One region of the Xenorhabdus littoralis genome, then DNA from elsewhere that is predicted to be linked to it. Evidence: predicted binding sites of a transcription regulator. Region 1 holds the regulator's gene; the other holds the start of a gene.
What was found. Region 1 encodes PurR, which represses purine synthesis genes. Its sites were predicted from a motif close to CANGCAAACGTTTGCNTG; they were not measured.
Positions count from the first base shown of each region.

Region 2: a site for PurR is predicted at 1,982-1,999, ahead of purL (phosphoribosylformylglycinamidine synthase). Genes of this name have one in related genera too.

Region 1 covers NZ_VCDP01000067.1:56,523-66,537, reverse strand. The annotation lists gene FE394_RS15845 (MATE family efflux transporter) at 1-1,349, opposite strand, end outside; gene FE394_RS15840 (riboflavin synthase subunit alpha) at 1,784-2,428, shown strand; gene cfa (cyclopropane fatty acyl phospholipid synthase) at 2,542-3,693, opposite strand; gene punC (purine nucleoside transporter PunC) at 4,009-5,190, opposite strand; gene punR (DNA-binding transcriptional activator PunR) at 5,314-6,222, shown strand; gene purR (HTH-type transcriptional repressor PurR) at 6,226-7,251, opposite strand; gene sodB (superoxide dismutase [Fe]) at 7,730-8,308, opposite strand; gene FE394_RS15810 (Grx4 family monothiol glutaredoxin) at 8,703-9,053, shown strand; gene rnt (ribonuclease T) at 9,134-9,802, opposite strand.
Region 2 covers NZ_VCDP01000059.1:9,285-19,299, reverse strand. The annotation lists gene tadA (tRNA adenosine(34) deaminase TadA) at 1-227, shown strand, start outside; gene mltF (membrane-bound lytic murein transglycosylase MltF) at 255-1,817, opposite strand; gene purL (phosphoribosylformylglycinamidine synthase) at 2,084-5,971, shown strand; gene FE394_RS14790 (aminoglycoside adenylyltransferase family protein) at 6,150-6,950, shown strand; gene FE394_RS14785 (sensor histidine kinase) at 7,809-9,248, shown strand; gene qseG (two-component system QseEF-associated lipoprotein QseG) at 9,281-10,015, shown strand, end outside.

The sequences.
Region 1 (10,015 bases):
AAATGAGCCGACTGTTTTTGTGTCCAGAAAATTCGATAGCCAATCATTAACGCCGCTGCGGTTAAACCAATAATGAATCCAATCCAGAAGCCCTGTGGTCCCATTGGCTCAGTAACATAATCAGTCAGCGCCAAAATATAACCACTAGGCAGTCCTAAACCCCAATAAGAGATGAAAGTGATAACAAAGATAGAACGAGTATCTTTATACCCACGTAAAACTCCCGACCCGATAACCTGAACGGCATCAGAAAGTTGATAAATGGCTGCAAACAGCATCAGGTGTGAGGCTAAAATGACCACTTCAGGATTATCGTTATACATAAATGCGATTTTCTCGCGGAACAATATCGTGAAAGTGGCTGTAATACAGGCAATGATTAAACCAACAGCAATACTGGTATAAGCAGCTACCTTGGCACCTTCGGTGGATTGCTGACCAAGGCTATAGCCAACTCGAATAGTTGCTGCGATCCCCAATGACAGCGGGAACATAAACATCATTGAGCTGAAGTTGAGTGATATCTGGTGTCCGGCAACGGCAACAACCCCAAGCGGGGAAACCAACAATGAAACAACAGCAAAAAGTGTAACCTCAAAGAACATTGCCAGAGCAATAGGTAAGCCGAGCAGAAAAATACGTTTTTGTGTATACCATTCAGGGCTGGAAAAGTTATTAAATGTTTGAATATCCCTCTGGGAAGGAGAATGTTTCACATATGCAAATAATAACAGGAACATGACCCAGTAGACTGTTGCCGTTGCAACACCGCAGCCTACTCCACCCAATTCCGGCGCACCAAATTTACCGTAAATGAAGATGTAGTTAATGGGAATATTGACTAATAATCCAGCAATGCCGATTAACATCCCGGGCTTGGTTTTTGATAGTCCTTCACATTGACCGCGCAAAACCTGAAAGAACAAATAACCGGGAGCTCCCCACATAATGGCGTGGATAAAACGCGTCGCTTTTTCCGCCAATACAGGATCGATATTATGTTGTGCTTCGATAATAAATCGGCTGTTATACAACACTGCGATAATGAGGATTGAAAGGAAAGTTGCGAGCCAGAATCCTTGTTGAATTTGACCTGCGACATTTTTTCTTTGGCCGGAGCCATTCATGTGTGCAACGATTGGTGTTAAAGCAAGTAATAACCCCTGACCGAATAAAATAGTCGGTAACCAGATTGATGTACCAACGGCAACCGCTGACATCTCAACAGCACCAGCTTTACCAGCCATGACTGTATCGACAAACCCCATCGCAGTTTGTGAAAATTGTGCAATTATGACGGGAATTCCCAGAGCGAGCAAACTACGCGCTTCATTTAAATATTTCTGCACGTACTACACCTTTTTTGATTGAAAATTAACTAGAAGAATGAAGGATATTTCTGCGAGCAAACGATGTTAATAATAAATGTATCGCTTATAAGCTTTCGTATTGTATAGGACTCATTTTATTAATCAAATCGCTGCTCTGTGCTTATACTCAAAAATCAGGGGGAATCGCCATCCCCCCGGGAGCATAGACTGAGTTACTTTAAAGAGCCATTCACAGATAATGTTTGATGCAGACACCGGATTTGTTCACTTTGATCAACCCCCGAAGTCCTGAGCAGTGAATGGTAGATAAAAACGTCGATTAAATTGAATTTTTAATAACTAAACCGGTATTTGTTGGGTCAAGCAGGGATTTACATTCAACTGAAATAGTGTGTAAACGCGATGGGTGGGTTAAACTAACTTGTTATGTGCAAAATATGAAAGAGGTTCCCATGTTTACAGGTATCGTTCAGGGAAAAGCACCGATCGTTGCTATTAATGAAAAAATGCATTTTCGAACTCATGTTGTTAAATTTCCGGCTGAATTATTACCCGGAATTGAAACAGGGGCTTCTGTTTCCCACAATGGTTGTTGTTTAACTGTGACGAAGATAGATGACGACTTAGTTAGTTTTGATTTGATGAAAGAAACGCTGCGTCTGACCAATCTGGGTGACCTTAAGGTTGGTGATATTGTTAATCTGGAAAGGGCTGCTAAATTTGGTGATGAGATCGGCGGGCATTTGATGTCCGGTCATGTTATTACAACAGCCGAAATTGCCAAGATATTTACTTCAGAAAATAACCATGAAATTTGGTTCCGAATTCACGATAAGCAATTGATGAAATATATCCTGCATAAAGGGTTTATTGGCATTGATGGTATCAGCCTGACTGTTGGCGATGTAGTGAACAATCGTTTCTGTGTGCATTTGATCCCGGAAACATTGGAGCGTACAACTCTGGGTAAAAAGCGTTTAGGACAAAAGGTTAACATTGAGATTGATCCACAAACTCAAGCGATTGTAGATACCGTTGAACGGGTCATGGCACAGAAAGAGCAGGAAAAGTTACTGTTACAGACTGAGGAACAATAAAAATTTTGCCAAGTTATGGTAAAAATTTTTATGAAAAAGGCATTCAATAGGATGCGAAAGCTACAGAAATGTGATTTCTGTAGCTTTGGGTTCTCTATTCGTAGAGCGATTTATTATCTCGGTACTCTCAATCCCTTATCAATCCCTTGCGGACTGAACACAACTTGCCATAGCTGAATATCCCTTGCACGAAATGCACCCGCGCAGGCATTCAGGTAATAACTGAACATCCGTTTAAAGCGTGGGCTATAGTTATGCTCTATTTCGTGCCAGCTTGCTATGAATCGTTCATACCATGCCATCAGTGTTTTGTCGTAATCGGCACCAAAATTGTGCCAATCTTCCATAACAAATTTTCCATTACTTGCTTTGGCAATTTTTGAAATTGATGGTAAGCAACCGTTGGGGAAAATGTACTTGCTGATCCATGAGTCGACACCAGTTTTATCACGATTGGAACCGATAGTATGGAGAAGGAATAGACCGTCAGGCTTCAGATTTTTTTTCACTATATCAAAATAATTGGCATAATTTTTAGGGCCAACGTGTTCAAACATACCGACAGAAACAACGCGATCAAATTGGAGATTCAGGGTTCGGTAATCTTCAAGGATAATTTTTACATCCAGATTTTTACAGCGCTCTTGGGCATATTTTTGTTGCTCGGCTGAAATTGTTAACCCTGTGACAGATACACCGTAGTTTTTAGCAGCATAAGAGGCTAATCCTCCCCATCCACAGCCAATATCCAATAAAGTCATACCTGGAGATAACTGTAATTTTTCGCAAATCAGGCGGAGTTTATGGGATTGAGCTTCTTCCAACGTATCTGTGTCTTTCCAGTAACCACAGGAATATTGCATATAAGGGTCAAGCATTCGGGTAAAAAGATCATTACCCAAATCATAGTGTTCTTCGCCGACAATCCAGGCCCGTTTTTGGGATTGTAAATTAAATATGCGAGAGATAAGTATTTTTAAAATATCTCTAATATTTTTAGGAATACGATATTCCAAACCTGCCCGTAATACTTTATGGAAGAAAATATCAAGCCGATCACATTCCCACCAACCATCCATATAACTTTCACCCAGCCCCAGAGAGCCTTCTTTCAACACTCTTTTATAGAAGTCGGGGTTTTTGATGCGTATATCGAAAGGGCGCTTGCCGTTGATTTCAATATCAGCTTCCTGAAGTAATTCATGGACGATCCTATGCCAAGAATCAGTTATTGTTTTTTTATCTTCAACGAAAGATGAACTCATATACTCTCCAACAATTGTGTGATGGAATTTTGAGGCGTCACTTTGTAGCTGATTTTTATTATGTTAAAACCATGAAGGTTTATTTGGAAATGAAACAGAAATTATAAAAAAGCATTTATTGCCTATTCATCCTGAAATCAAATAGGGCCTCAGTGCCCTGAATAACCTCAAATTCCGAATTTTTAGAATAATGAATCTGTATGAGTATATGATTGAAATAATATTTAAACAATAATCTAAAGGCTACATTATCTGCAACCTTTAGATAATAATGTTCTTAATTATTATTTTTTTGAGAAACCATTTGATTTATGTTTAGCCAATTTTTCCGACATTTTTCTTCTGTAACCAATAACCTAACGCCATAGGGATAACAGTAGAAACCATAATGGTTGTCGTGGATAAGAGCGGATATTTCATAAATATAGAAACTATCATGCTGGCAATAAAACAAAGACCTAATTGAAGGGAGTTTTGCAATGCAGCAGCCTTACCGCTGTCCTTAGGATAAACGGAGAGTGCATTTGCCACGGCGATTGGATAGGATGCGCCGTTCATTGCAGCCATAAAGCAAAAAGGAACGAGAATAGCCATAAATGAAGGCTCCCCGAAGATGGAAAGCAAGTAAATGGCAATCATGCTGACAGCATAACCTACCAGCAAAAATGGGAATACCGTCTCACTTTTCACTTTCTCCAATAAGATGCGGCAACCATACCCGCCGATCATAAATGCCAGAGTTTGAGGAATATAGCTCAGACCAATATCGGTTGGGTCATAACCCATGTTCTTCAAAATAGTGGGTGAACCTGTTAACCAGGCAAAAAAACCAGCACTGCAAGAAGCATAGATCAATACATTTCCGTTAAAAACAGGGGAGTTGAGTAATGTAAAGAAAGAAATTGTCTTCTTATCGGTGTTGGTTTCGATACAACGCTTTTTATTTGTCAGGACCAGTGTTGGCAGCAACAGTAGGAGTGTCACTATCATTAAAACAAGGAAGATGATTCTCCAACCTGTATGTGACAACAACCATGCGCCCAATAAAGGTGCGAGGGCGGGGGAAAGCGCGACCAGAGGCATAATCATCGCAAAAACCCGTTTAGCGCGTTCTGCATCATACCGATCAACGACCAAAGCCTGCCATGAAACCGCAGCAGAACAGACACCAACAGCCTGAATGAACCTCAGCACAAGCAACTGTGTGGCATCAGTTATCCAGAGCATCCCTAAACAGCTAATGGAAAACAGAGACAATCCGATAATAAGAACAGGTTTTCTTCCTAAGTGGTCAGATAATTGTCCCCATAACAGTTGGGCAAAAGCAAAACCAGCAAGAAAAATACTGAGACTCGCACTAATGGCATTTTCTGATGTACCTAATTCTGCTCTCATGGCACCAAAAGCAGGTAGGTACATATCGATGGCCAAATAACCGAGCATACTCAGCCCGGCGAGATAAAACATGAATGAAATTGAGTTTTTATTGTTTGTCATTGTGTCAATAAATCGGTGTGGTAATTGATAAGGAAGTCATCGGCTTATTCTATATGGCATGTTTTTTACTTGTGAAACGGTAATATTTGCAACATGCTGTGAAAAAAATTGAAAGGAAGATTTATGTGGTCTGAATACTCTCTGGAAGTCGTTGATGCCGTTGCCAGAACAGGAAGTTTCAGTTCGGCAGCATCAGAACTTCATCGCGTACCTTCTGCTATCAGCTATACGGTAAAACAACTTGAAGAATGGTTAGCGGTTCCGCTATTTGAACGTCGTCATCGTGATGTGGATTTAACTGAAGCAGGCGCTATTTTTGTCAAGGAAGCTCGTTCTGTTATCAAAAAAATGAATCACACCAGACATCTATGCCAGCAAGTTGCTAACGGCTGGCGGGGACAATTTAGTATCGCGGTTGATCAAGTTGTAAAGCCTGAGCGGACTCTCCGGTTAATTCTGGATTTTTATCGACATTTTCCCGACATAGAATTGTTTATCTATCCTGAAGTTTTCAATGGCGTCTGGGATGCGCTAGTAGATGGGCGGGTAGATCTGGCTATTGGCGCAACACGTGCTTCGCCCGTCGGTGAACGATATAGTTTCAGGGATATGGGGTTTATGCCTTGGTTATGTGTAGCCAGTCCTGAGCATGATTTGGTGAGGATAGCGGAAAAATTAAATGACGACCAAATGCGACCTTATCCCAGTCTGTGTCTTGAGGATACATCACGTAATTTACCTAAGCGCAATACATGGGCTGTGGATAACCAAAGGCGATTGGTCGTTCCCGATTGGGATGCCGGTTTGAATTGCCTCATGGATGGATTGTGCGTGGGAATGGTGCCTGAGCACCGGGCACTACCACTCATCCGTAAAGGCAAACTGACCACACTCGAACTCGAACAACCATTACCTGATAGTCCATGTTGCTTGGCTTGGTCACAAAAAAGCCATTCTCCAGCATTAAGTTGGTTGCTTGATTATCTCGGAGATAGAGAAACACTTAATGCTGAATGGTTACAAGAAAATTAACGATTAACGGCGATAGTCAATAAATGGTCCATCTGCGACAGAGCGTCGCTCAACGAGACGTGGGTGGACTTCAATAGTCTGTGCATCCTCACGTTTATTGACTATTCTGTCCAATAACATTGAAAAGGCCATTTGTCCCAAACGTTCTTTGGGCTGGTGGATGGTTGTTAAGGCTGGTGTAAAGTAGCGGGCATTACGGATATTGTCATAACCAATGATAGAAATATCTTGTGGAACACGTAATCCTAGCTCATCAGCCGCACAAATCGCACCCATTGCCATGACATCCCCACCGCAAAAAACCGCAGTAGGACGATGTTTCTGGTTCAGGATCTTACACATAGCTTGATAACCGGATTCCGGTTCAAAATCACCCTGAACTATCCACTCATCCCGAATGGCAATATTGCCTTCTTTCAGCGCCTTGAGAAAACCTTGGTGACGCCCGCCCCCGGTATTTCTGGCTAATGGCCCAGGAATAGCCGCAATATCCCGATGACCGCGTTCAATAAGATAGCGACCAGCTAGGTAACCACCATGAAAAGCGTTATCAATAATTGCATCGGTAAAATCTCCTCTGGATTCTCCCCAATCCATAACCACCATGGGAATATTGCGGTAGTCTTCCAGCATCCCCAAAAGTTGCTCCGGGTATTCTGAACACATTACCAGCAAACCATCTACGCGCTTTTGCGCCAACATGGCGAGATAAGCTTTTTGTTTATCGGGATCGTTATGAGAATTACATAAAATTAGTGTATAGCCTTTGCTGTAGCAGCTATTTTCAACAGATTCTATGATTTCAGCAAAATAAGGGGCTTCACTTGATGTCGCCAGCAATCCGATAGATTTAGTATGGTTAACTTTCAAACTACGGGCAACGGCGCTGGGTGAATAATTCAGTTCTTTAATGGCCGCCCAAACTGCGGTCTTTGTATCTTCGGCGACGAAACGGGTTTTATTGATAACATGGGATACGGTTGTGGTTGAAACACCAGCGCGTTTAGCCACATCTTTAATCGTTGCCATGATAAAAAGGACTCCTGACCTTATGGTCTAAATTTACAGATCTTTGTTAGTTGTTTGCCAGTATAGTTATATATGGGAGGGCAACTGGCAATAATTTAACGATAAACCCTGAATTTTGTCTGATCTAGCGCAAAAGTGAAAGTAATAATCGATGCTATAAAGTATATGTATCAAATATCACAGTGCGATACTTAATCATCATGATGAATAATCACTTAAAATTTATGGTATCGCTGAAGCTTAACTTTCACTTGAGGATGTTCTATGGATACAGATCTTAAATTGGGGTTATTGACTGCCTGTAGTGCATTAATAATGATTGTTTTTTTGGGGAGTCTTTGTCTGATCTAACCAAGATCCAGAAAAAGAATTGAAGTGTATACTGGCCTGATTCAAGGGCAGATTTCCGATATTCATGCATTCCTGAATGGGAAAACCTGCCCTTTGTTATTTAAAATTGGCGCGAGAATTTATCTCATTAAGCCAGATTTTTTTCAACGAATTCCCAGTTGACCAGAGCCCAGAAGTGCTCCAGATATTGAGGACGTGCATTGCGATAATCGATGTAATACGCGTGTTCCCATACGTCAACGGTCAGAACTGGTTTATCTTCGCCAGTCAATGGAGTTGCTGCGTTGGAAGTATTGGCGATAGCCAGGCTGCCGTCAGTTTTCTTGACCAGCCATGTCCAACCAGAACCGAAGTTCTTCAGGGCTGCGTCAGTAAACTGCTGTTTGAACTCAGCAAAAGAACCGAAAGCACTGTTGATAGCATCTGCTACTCTTCCAGTTGGTTCGCCACCACCATTTGGTGACAGGCTGTGCCAATAAAAAGTATGGTTCCAGACTTGTGCTGCGTTATTGAAGATACCGCCTTCAGATGTTTTGATGATTTCTTCCAGGGATTTTCCGGAAAATTCAGTATCTTTAACCAGATTATTCAGGTTTACAACGTAAGTGTTGTGATGTTTTCCGTAGTGATATTCTAGAGTTTCTGCAGAAATGTGTGGTTCCAAGGCATCTTTGGCATAAGGTAATGCTGGTAATTCGAAAGACATTGCATGCTCCTTTTTAATATCGGGTTTTGGCTCTGCAAACCATTCACTAAGTAAGAGATTAATTCATGGACAGAGCAAATTTAAGTTTATTATCATGTTGCTATTTTGGTAATTATCTTAACAACTTTTCTGATAAATTACAGAGGAAAAGATGCTATTTAGCGGCGATATGGCGTAGAAATGCACTTTAATCCAGAATAAATACCAATAGTTAGAATAAAAATATCTACTGATTATTTGTTGCGAATCATGGAAAAAAACTGCCGCAGAAAGTTCTCAGTAGAAAGGTTAGGGATGAAAGTGGTATTCTGAATAAATCTTTTCTGATCCGGATGAATGGCTTTTACAGTTTTAAGGAAGCAAAATGACAATGACTAATATGCAATCTAATGCAATGGCTGGTAACACAACAGAGGCGATCATTGAGAAAATTGAACGCCAGATCAAAGAAAACCCAATCCTGCTGTACATGAAAGGCTCTCCAAAATTACCAAATTGTGGTTTTTCCGCGCAGGCAGTTCAGGCTTTATCTGCTTGTGGTGAACGTTTTGCTTATGTAGATATCCTGCAAAATCCCGATATCCGGGCTGAATTACCTAAATATGCCAACTGGCCGACATTTCCTCAGCTTTGGATTGATGGTGAATTGGTTGGAGGATGTGACATTCTGGTTGAAATGTATCAGCGTGGTGAATTACAAGCGTTGATCAAAGAGACTGCTGACAAGTACAGAGCTGATGAATAAGAAAAAGTCACATAATTCACCTGATTGATGACTGTTTTCCGTAAGCCCCATACTTACAAATAAGTATGGGGTTTGATACTTCAGGACTCGTTGTCAGCAGAAGCAGCAGAAGCAATAGAAGGCAATGGCCAGCCACCGAGTCGCTTCCAGCGATTGACGAGTTCACAGAACAGCAGGGCAGTCCGGTCGGTATCGTAAAGTGCGCTATGTGCCTGATTACTATCAAACGGAATTTCCGCAGTAATACAAGCTTTGGCAAGAATGGTTTGACCAAGAACCAATCCGCTGAGTGCCGCTGTATCAAAAGTGGCGAACGGGTGGAATGGATTGCGTTTAAGACCGGAACGCTCAGCCGCCGCCAGAACAAAATTATGATCAAAACTGGCATTATGGGCGACTATAATAGCTCGGTTACAGTTAGTGTCTTTCATCCCCTTGCGGATCATTTTGAAAATAGCGTGCAATGCCGTGTATTCACTAACCGCTCCCCGCAGAGGATTGGTAGGATCAATTCCTGTGAATGCCAGAGCGGCAGGATCAAGATTGGCTCCTTCAAAAGGGTCAATATGGAAATGTAATGTATCAGCAGGCATCAGCCAGCCTTCTTCATCCATTTTTAACGTGATTGCCGCGATTTCAAGTAAAGCATCTGTACGTGCATTAAAACCACCGGTTTCGACATCAATGACAACGGGATAGTAACCGCGAAAGCGTCCACTCAACATGTTTTGATCGTTTTTATTAGACATCTGATTTTCAGTTCTTAACTTCAAGGATTCTGTTTTTAACTCTGGAATAGTGAGTATTATGACAAAAATTGGAGTCCCTTGCAGAAGTAATACATATACCCAATAGATTTCAGGCTGTAGCATAGTGGCAAGGGAACGAATCCCCAGAAACATAGCTAACTGTATGTTTATAAGCATGTAACTGGGGAAGTGAGTGCAGCCAACAAATCTGCA
Region 2 (10,015 bases), on a different contig from region 1:
ACAGTCGGATACAGCGTCTGGTCTATGGTGCAAGCGATATGAAAACAGGCGCAGCGGGTTCATTAATTGATATATTGCGTCATCCCGGAATGAATCATCAAATTGAAATTACGGGTGGTGTGTTGGCAGAAGAGTGCTCCGCTATGTTGAGTTCCTTTTTTAAACAACGCAGGGAGCAGCATAAGGCATTGAAGAAGTTGAAAGCTCAACAGCAGGAAATGCCATAGTCTGAGCTAATATGTATTAGTTCAGGATCACGCCGGTGTTTTTTCGCCCGGCGTTTTTTCTTCATTGGATTCAGCTTTATCATTATTGCCATCTTTGGCATTGTCCACTTTACTACTGTCCACTTTATCACTGTCAGTTTCACCACTTTCTACTTGAGAGATACTGACTGTGGACATCTCCACAGAAGCTTTATTTTCTTCTGTTTTTTCGCGGTTAGCTTTTGCCTGAAGATACCCTTCTAAACTCAGATAGTAACGCCGGATATTTTCAACATAGCGGTAAGCCTCGTAACCGCGTGCGTAACCATAAGTGGTGTTGGTGTAGTACTTTTTCTTGCTTAGCAAGGGGAGGCGGGTTTTAACATCCAACCAACTATCGGGATTGCCTTTTTGAGCGGCAGTCAATTTACGTGCATCAAGAACATGTCCATAACCCATATTATAAGCTGCGAGGGCAAACCAGATATGTTCATCCTCAGGAATGGTTTTTGGTAAACGACCCATCAGGTAGTGCAGATAAGCCATGCCTCCTTTGACGCTTTCTTCCGGATCTAATCGGTCATGAACTCCTGCCCATTCTGCTGTCGGACGAGTAAGCATCATTAAACCACGAACGCCAGTGGGAGATGTTGCCTGAGGGTCCCAATGTGATTCTTGCCATGCAATGGATGCGACTAATTGCCAGTCAAGTGAACCTGCATATTTTTCAAAAATTGGCTGATATGTGGGTAAGAGGTTATTGATGGCACGAATAAATGAAATGGTATCGAAATAGTCGAATGAACCCACATGACTGAAATATTTTTCTTGCAGCCGTGAAATGATGCCGTTTTCAGTCAACATGCTGAAAAAATCGAGCATGGCAGAGTAGAGGCTATAATCGTCATTGCGCTTCAGATACCAAGTCAGGGGGCGATCTTCGCTAACATCAAATGCAATTGCTAAATTAGGATGAATACGTTGTTGCAAGGCCAGGCTGATGGAATCACTGATGGTATAGTCGATTTTTCCCTCGGACACTTGTTCGAGTAATTGCTGTGTATTTCCGTGTGAAGTTTCTTCCCAAGTTAAGTCAGGATAAGATTTTTCTTTCCATTTTTTCAGTTCGCTGACGTGGGCAGAGCCAGCCGTGACGATAAGTTTGCCATTTACGTCACCAAACGAGCGCGGACGTGTCGTCCCTTTGCGATAAACCAGTTGTTGGGAGACTGAGTAGTAGCCAGGGCCTGTGCGTGTTTGATCCAGCCTTTCTTTATTATAAATCAGCCCGGCGGCCAAAAAATCGGCTTTATCGTTTTCCAGGTCGTCAAAAAGCTGATTGATATTGGTTCGAAACTTAATAATAAGTTTAACACCGAGATAATCAGCAAACCGTTTGGCTAGTTCATAGTCGAATCCTGTCGGTTCGTTTTTGTTATTAATAGAGATCAGGGGAGAACTGATGGTACTAACCCTCAGTTCTCCCCGTGCCAGAATTTTGTTTATCTGCTCCTGCTGCTTATTAGGCCAATTGATATTGAGACCAATGATGGCAGCGGAGAGGAGCGCGATAATAACGATGACAAAATAATTTATCTTTATATTACTCAAATAGTTATCTCTCACCAGTGCTGTTAGGCTCCGTATGAAATACAAGATAATAGCATGGTTAAATTTCCAGTAATCGAGAATTTTGCGTAACAAAATGAGGATACGCAACCTTATTAGATAAATTGAGGAATCCAACAGAGTGTATTACTTGGTTGATAAATGGATACGCAAACGGTTTCGTCGCGATAAACATTCCTCTATAATAGCCAAAGTTTCCCCTGAGGCATCAGTCAGGCTTTGCTTCTAAGATGAGAGAATCTACTATTATGGAAATTCTGCGTGGCTCGCCCGCTTTATCAGCGTTTCGTATTACTAAGCTCCTTTCCCAGTGTCAAGATCAGTGTCTTCCTGTTACGGAAATTTATGCAGAATTTGTGCATTTTGCAGATGTTAATGCTCCAATATCGAGAGATGAGAGGGAAAAATTACATCGACTCTTAAAGTATGGCCCTTCTCTAGATGAACATGAACCTAAAGGTCAACTATTGTTAGTTACACCTCGTCCGGGCACGATATCTCCTTGGTCATCGAAAGCGACAGAAATTGTCCATAATTGTGGCTTGAACCAGATAGCCCGTTTAGAAAGGGGAATTGCTTATTACATTCAGCATGTTGAAATGAATGATGAGCAGTGGCAAAAGTTATCGGCGTTATTGCATGATCGCATGATGGAAAGTGTGTTCACACGGTTTGAACAGGCTGAAGCCCTGTTTGTTCATCAGCAACCTGTACCATTGAAACAAATTGATATTTTACAATCAGGGCGCACAGCTCTGGAAGCCGCAAATATTGAGCTGGGGCTGGCTCTGGCCGCAGATGAAATTGATTATCTGCTGAGATCTTTCCAAGCGTTGGAACGCAACCCGACGGATGTTGAACTTTATATGTTTGCGCAGGCAAACTCTGAACATTGCCGCCATAAGATTTTCAATGCAGATTGGGTTATTGATGGTCAGGCTCAGACTAAGTCATTGTTCAAAATGATCAAAAATACTTTTGAACAGACGCCGGATCATGTGTTCTCTGCCTATAAAGACAACGCTGCTGTGATGGAAGGCTCTCATGTCGGGCGCTTTTTCCCGGATCCTGCCAGTGGCGTTTATGATTACCACCAAGAATTCGCCCATATCTTGATGAAAGTCGAAACTCATAACCATCCAACTGCCATTTCTCCTTGGCCCGGTGCTGCGACAGGTTCAGGCGGTGAAATCCGTGATGAGGGAGCTACAGGTCGTGGAGCCAAACCTAAAGCGGGATTAGGCGGCTTTTCAGTATCAAACTTGAGAATTCCCGGATTTGAGCAACCGTGGGAAGAAGATTTCGGCAAGCCTGAAAGAATTGTCAGCGCATTGGATATTATGTTGGAAGGCCCATTAGGCGGAGCCGCATTCAACAATGAATTTGGTCGTCCGGCGTTGCTGGGATACTTCCGGACTTATGAAGAAAAAGTGTACTCCCATAACGGAACAGAGCTGCGTGGTTATCACAAACCCATCATGCTGGCTGGGGGAATAGGCAATATTTGTGAAGAGCATATTCAGAAAGGTGATATTCCGGTTGGCGCTAAATTAATTGTGCTGGGTGGGCCGAGCATGAATATTGGCTTAGGGGGAGGAGCGGCATCTTCAATGGCGTCAGGGCAATCTGATGCTGACTTGGATTTTGCCTCCGTACAACGTGATAATGCAGAGATGGAACGCCGCTGTCAGGAAGTTATCGATAGCTGCTGGCAATTGGGCGAAAAAAATCCAATTATATTCATCCATGACGTAGGCGCTGGTGGTTTGTCAAATGCGATGCCTGAGTTAGTTAACGATGGCGGTCGGGGGGGCCGGTTTGAGCTGCGTAACATTCTTAATGACGAACCGGGAATGAGTCCATTGCAGGTATGGTGCAATGAATCTCAGGAGCGTTATGTTTTGGCTGTGGCGCCAGAGCAGCTTGCCTTATTTGAGAACATGTGCCGTCGTGAACGCGCTCCTTATGCTGTGATTGGTGAAGCAACAGAAGAGCGGCATTTGTTGCTGAATGACAACCACTTCGATAACCAACCCATCGATATGCCTCTGGATGTTTTGCTCGGTAATACACCGAAGATGTTAAAAAACGTTCAGGTCATGAAAGCACAGGGACAAAATTTAGATCGCAAAGGTATTGATCTCGCAGAAGCCGTAAAACGCATCCTGCATTTACCTGCTGTGGCGGAGAAAACATTCCTGATTACGATAGGCGATCGTTCAATAACCGGCATGGTAGCGCGTGATCAAATGGTTGGCCCGTGGCAAATTCCGGTAGCGGACTGTGCAGTCACTACCGCCAGTCTGGACAGCTATTATGGTGAAGCTATGTCAATGGGAGAGCGAGCTCCAATTGCATTGCTGGATTTTGAGGCATCGGCACGTATGGCCGTTGGGGAAGCGCTGACCAATATTGCTTCTGCTTATGTGCAGGATCTGAAACGAGTGAAGTTATCGGCTAACTGGATGTCAGCATCGGGTCATGTTGGTGAAGATGCGGGTCTGTATGCAGCGGTTAAGGCGATTGGTGAGGAGTTGTGTCCGGCACTCGGATTGACTATTCCGGTCGGTAAAGACTCGATGTCAATGAAGACCCGTTGGAAGCAAGACGGGGAAGAACGCGAAATGACTTCACCGCTTTCATTGGTTATCAGTGCCTTTTCCCGGGTTGAAGATGTGCGTTGCACTGTGACGCCAGAATTATCTACGGAAGATGACAACGCGCTGCTGCTAATTGATTTGGGACAAGGCCAGAATGCTCTGGGGGGAAGTGCGTTGGCGCAAGTTTATCGTCAGCTTGGCGATAAGACCGCAGATATTCGCAGCGTTGAGCAACTTGCCGGTTTCTTTAATGCGATTCAGCAACTGATTTCAGAACAAAAATTGTTGGCTTATCATGACCGTTCTGATGGTGGTTTGTTGGTAACACTGGCTGAAATGGCTTTTGCCGGTCATTGCGGACTGAATGTTGATATCAGTGCGTTTGATGAAGATATTTTGGCTGCATTATTTAGTGAAGAATTGGGTGCGGTGATCCAAATTCGCGCAACTGAGCGGAAACGGGTTGAAACGTTACTGGCAAATTATGGTCTGAGTGGATGTGTTCACTATTTAGGTAAAGCTGAGGCAGGCGATAACTTCGTTATTTCCAGTGATAATATGGAAGTTTACCGTCAAAATCGCAGCACATTGCGTTCATGGTGGGCAGAAACAACGTGGCAGATGCAACGCCTGCGTGATAACCCCGAATGCGCTGATCAAGAACATCTGGCGAAGCAGGATGTGAATGATCCGGGCCTGAATGTGAAGTTATCCTTTGATCCTGCTGAAGATATTGCTGCTTGTTATATTTCAACACAGGCACGTCCGCGCGTTGCCGTACTCCGTGAACAAGGCGTTAACTCTCATGTTGAGATGGCGGCAGCATTCCACCGCGCTGGTTTTGAGGCCATAGATGTTCACATGAGTGACTTAATGAGTGGTCGGGTCACGCTGGATCAATTCCAGACATTAGTGGCTTGTGGTGGATTCTCATATGGTGATGTACTCGGGGCGGGGGAAGGCTGGGCAAAATCCATCCTGTTCAACTCTCGGGTACGTGATGATTTTGCCAACTTTTTTGCAAGACCGGATACGTTATCGCTTGGTGTATGTAACGGATGCCAGATGATATCTAACTTGCACGAGTTGATTCCGGGTACTGAGTATTGGCCGCGTTTTGTCCGTAACCGTTCGGAGCGTTACGAAGCTCGTTTTAGCTTAGTGGAAGTGGCTGAAAGCCCTTCTATCTTCCTGAGAGATATGGCGGGTTCCCGCTTACCGATTGCCGTAGCCCACGGTGAAGGTCAGGTGGAGTTCAGAAATAACCTGAGTTTGATTGAGCTTAAAAAACATCAGCAAATAGCATTGCGCTTTGTAGATAACTACGGTGCGGTGACAGAAAATTATCCCGCAAACCCGAATGGATCTGTGAACGGCATTACAGCAATTACCAGTCTTGATGGACGAGTAACGGCGATGATGCCCCATCCTGAAAGGGTATTCCGCACTGTCAGCAATTCTTGGCACCCTGAAGAATGGGGTGAAGATGGCCCGTGGATGCGTATTTTCCGCAATGCGCGTAAACAGTTAGGTTAATTCAACTTATCGCTTCATTCTTATTTAAAAAAGCCCTGAGAATTTATCAGGGCTTTTGTTTACTAATTTGATTTTTAATAGATATTCTTATCCCAACACTGATTCTCTATCTTTCACGTGTATTGGGGCTGATTGGTCTTGGGTAAAACCCCAGAAAAATCTAAAGGTGAACTGTTTAATGACTATTCCTCCTGAAGCTGATAAAGCGTTGTTGATTGTCCAGAAGCGATTAGCGGAATCGCTGGTTGCTGTCTATCTTCATGGTTCGGCTGTAGCTGGTGGTCTTCGTCCCCACAGTGACGTAGATTTGCTCGTGGTCATCGATCGGCCGATAACATCTGAGATTCGGGAATGTCTTGCTGCCGATTTAATGATGATATCGGGTCGCTATCCTTCTGATCCTGATGGGCGTCGCCCTGTTGAACTGATCGTTTTCTTGCGCGCCGATCTCGCTGCATCGCTTTATCCTGCCCGAAGCGAATTCATTTATGGCGAGTGGCTGCGTCATGGATATGAAGCAGGAGAAATTCCCAAGCCTGTTTGTGATCCGGAACTTACCTTGGTGTTGGCTCAATCAAGGCAGGAAGCGATACCGCTGGTCGGCCCGAATGCAAGTGCTCTTCTGCCTGTTATTCCAAGTTCGGACATTCGCCGGGCGATTAAAGATGTTCTGCCGGATTTAATTGAGACGCTACAGGGAGATGAGCGCAATGTTCTGCTAACGCTGGCGCGTATGTGGCGGACATTAGTGACTGGGGAGTTTGTCTCTAAGGATATTGCTGCCGATTGGGCAGCAGCCCGCCTTCCAGCTATACAGGTCGCAGTTTTAGCTGATGTGCGGGAAACCTATTTGAGAGGAGGTGAAGAAGATTGGCGAAATCGCCAGCAAGAACTTCAGCTCACGGTAAGTTCATTGCACGATTGTGTGCTAAATTGTGTGCTAAATTGTGTGCTAAATAGTGTGCTAACGAATCTATGACACTCCATCCTGCTGCCGCAATGTGTTCATAGCATAGATGTGTTCATAACATAGGTGTGTTCAACATAGATGTGTTCACAACATAAGCTCAGCATGTCTGGAATTAAATCCGCATACCAAAAAAGAAAATGGAAGGTATTTTGTCGCTGATGTGATGTTATTGATGAATTACATTAGGAGTGTCTCCATATCGCGACAATGGCCTATTGCAATGTCTCAAATAGGAGACATTTAATTGCATGATATTAATATAAAAATATTTTAGCATGGCTAAGTGTCATTAATTGGCGACAAAAACACATGTCAGGCATTAAGAAATAGGGGTTAAAAAAATAAATGAATATGAATTTTTATAAATTTTATTTAAAATCAATTAATTAAAAATAATTTTACAAATTGGCATGTAATGTGCATAATACAGGGCAGTTGCTCATTCAACTTTTTATGTCGGCCCGCAATTAGGTGGAAACATGCCACATAAGCCCAGAATGATGCCGAAGTAAGGTGCCTACCGTCCAACTTAGTGATACTCGCTTTCGGGCCTTATCCAACAAAGGGCGACACGTGGAGTGAGGCACCACCTAAATGCTCATTGTGTAGCATTAGGATCCTCACTGGCGGGATAGTAAAAAGCGACTATCCCGCCGTCATTATTACAGGTATATCCTGTCCATCGTGTTTATGTATGCATCCGCATAGCTTTCAATAATCCAATATCTCCATTAGTTTCAGAAATAAGAATTCCAGAAACAAGAGTTGCAGAAACAAAAACAGAAAAAGTAACTTTAGCATTCGCTGTCCGGCAAATTTTTTCTCTGCCTGATATCGGTTAGTATCAATGTAAATGCAGGTTATGAGATGATTTTTTTGAAAAAATGGCGTTTATTTCCCCGCTCATTGCGCCAATTGGTGTTAATGGCTTTCTGGCTGGTGTTATTGCCGCTTTTAGTGCTGGCTTATCAGGCTTATCAAAGTCTTGATCAGCTCAGTACTCAGGCAGCTGAAATCAATCGTTCGACGCTGGCGGATGCCCGGCGCAGCGAAGCGATGATTGGCGCTGCCCTTGAGATGGAGCGCAGTTATCGTCAATATTGTGTATTAGGGGATGCCAGACTGGAAAAACTCTATCAGCGCCAATATCGGCAGTATTCGAACATGCTCGGTAATCAGATGGTGATGCTGGCTAATACGGAGTACACAAAAAAGTTCAATGAATTACTATCAGGGCTTACCAAAATTTCCTGTAGCAACGGTGCCCCTGAACCTGCCACATCCAAGCTGCTTGAAGAATTTTCCTCTGCCAATAACCTGATAGTACAGGAAACCCGCAACATCATATTCAGTCGTGGTGAGCAACTACAAAAAGATATTGCAGATAAAGGGCAGTTTTTCGGCTGGCAGAGCCTTATTTTATTCCTGTTAAGTGTATTTTTGATTACCCTGTTTACACGTATGATTATCGGGCCTGTGAAAGGTATTGAGCGGATGATCAACCGGCTGGGGGAAGGGCAATCATTAGAAAATCAGATTGAGTCTTTTAAAGGACCCCGGGAGCTGCGATCGCTGGCACAGCGCATTATCTGGCTGAGTGAGCGCTTATCTTGGCTTGAATCTCAGCGTCATGAATTTTTACGCCATATTTCTCACGAACTGAAAACACCTTTGGCAAGTATGCGTGAAGGAACAGAATTATTGGCTGATGAGATTGCAGGGCCGTTGACCGCTGATCAAAAAGAAGTTGTCAGCATTTTGGATTATAGTAGTAAGCATTTACAGCAGCTTATTGAACAATTGCTTGAGTATAACCGTAAATTGGCGGATATCTCCGTTGAGCATCAGATTGTCTCTTTAAGAGAAATTGTGGATAGTGTCGTATTGTCACATCAACTACCGGCTCGTATTAAAAATATTAATACTGAAATTCAATTGGATACAGATTCTTGTTGGGCTGAACCTAATTTGTTAATGCGGGTGATTGATAATCTCTACTCCAATGCAGTGCACTATGGTGCCGAATCCGGTAACATTTGGATTTCCAGTCGGCAAATGGGGAAAAATCTTCAGATTGATATTGCCAATACAGGAACACCTATCCCTGAATTAGAAAAAAGCATGATTTTTGAGCCATTTTACCAAGGAAAGCTTCAACGAAAAGGAGCAGTTAAAGGAAGCGGTCTTGGTTTGAGCATCGCGCAAGATTGTATTAAGCGGATGGGGGGGGAGCTTCTTCTGATAGAATCTGAATTTGCTGACGTATGTTTTCGAATTGAACTGCTATTAACCGCAGAGAATGACTAAATAATATGTATAAGAGGTTTACTTACCGCTTTATGACGAAGACGGAACAGCATGATATTGTGACTCAACCAATGAAAAAATCTGCTGTGATGCAGTCTATTTTGACACGGGTTTCAACCTTACGTTTCCGTGCTATGTTGCTATTGTTTGTTCCCTATTTGCTGGTTGGGTGTGCTAAAACAACCGGATCAGATAATTTGGCAATAATTGCACAATCCATCCTGCCAGAGCAGAGCATCACGGATTATCGCCTTAAGGAGTGTGATTTAATCTGGGATATCACGAAACCAAAGGCGATGGAAAATGGGCTTTATTGGCTGAGATTTATAGATTGTACGGATAGGTTGTCATTGGCGGAAGCCCGTGAAATGGCAAAACAGTTTACTCTGACTGACTGGGAACAAACGTTCAAACAGAGCATCCTGATTAATAAATTCACTTCTGCACTATCTGAGCGTCGGAAAATCGTAGAAAATCTTAATCGGTATAGCACTCAATTTCCTGTGTCTTTGAGGACATTACTTCAACTGTGGCGTGAGCAGCAGTATTTGAAAATTAACCTCGCTGAAGAAAGGAATAGGTTCCAGCGATTCCAGTTTGATAGTGACAATAAAATTGATCGTTTGAAAGAAACACGCGCCCGTTTAGAATATGAACTTAGCTCAATATCCCGCAAATTAGAGAACCTGACAGATATTGAACGTCAGCTTTCTTCCCGTAAGCAAAACCAAAGCAATGTTGTGACTTCAGGTGAAGCAGGGCACATG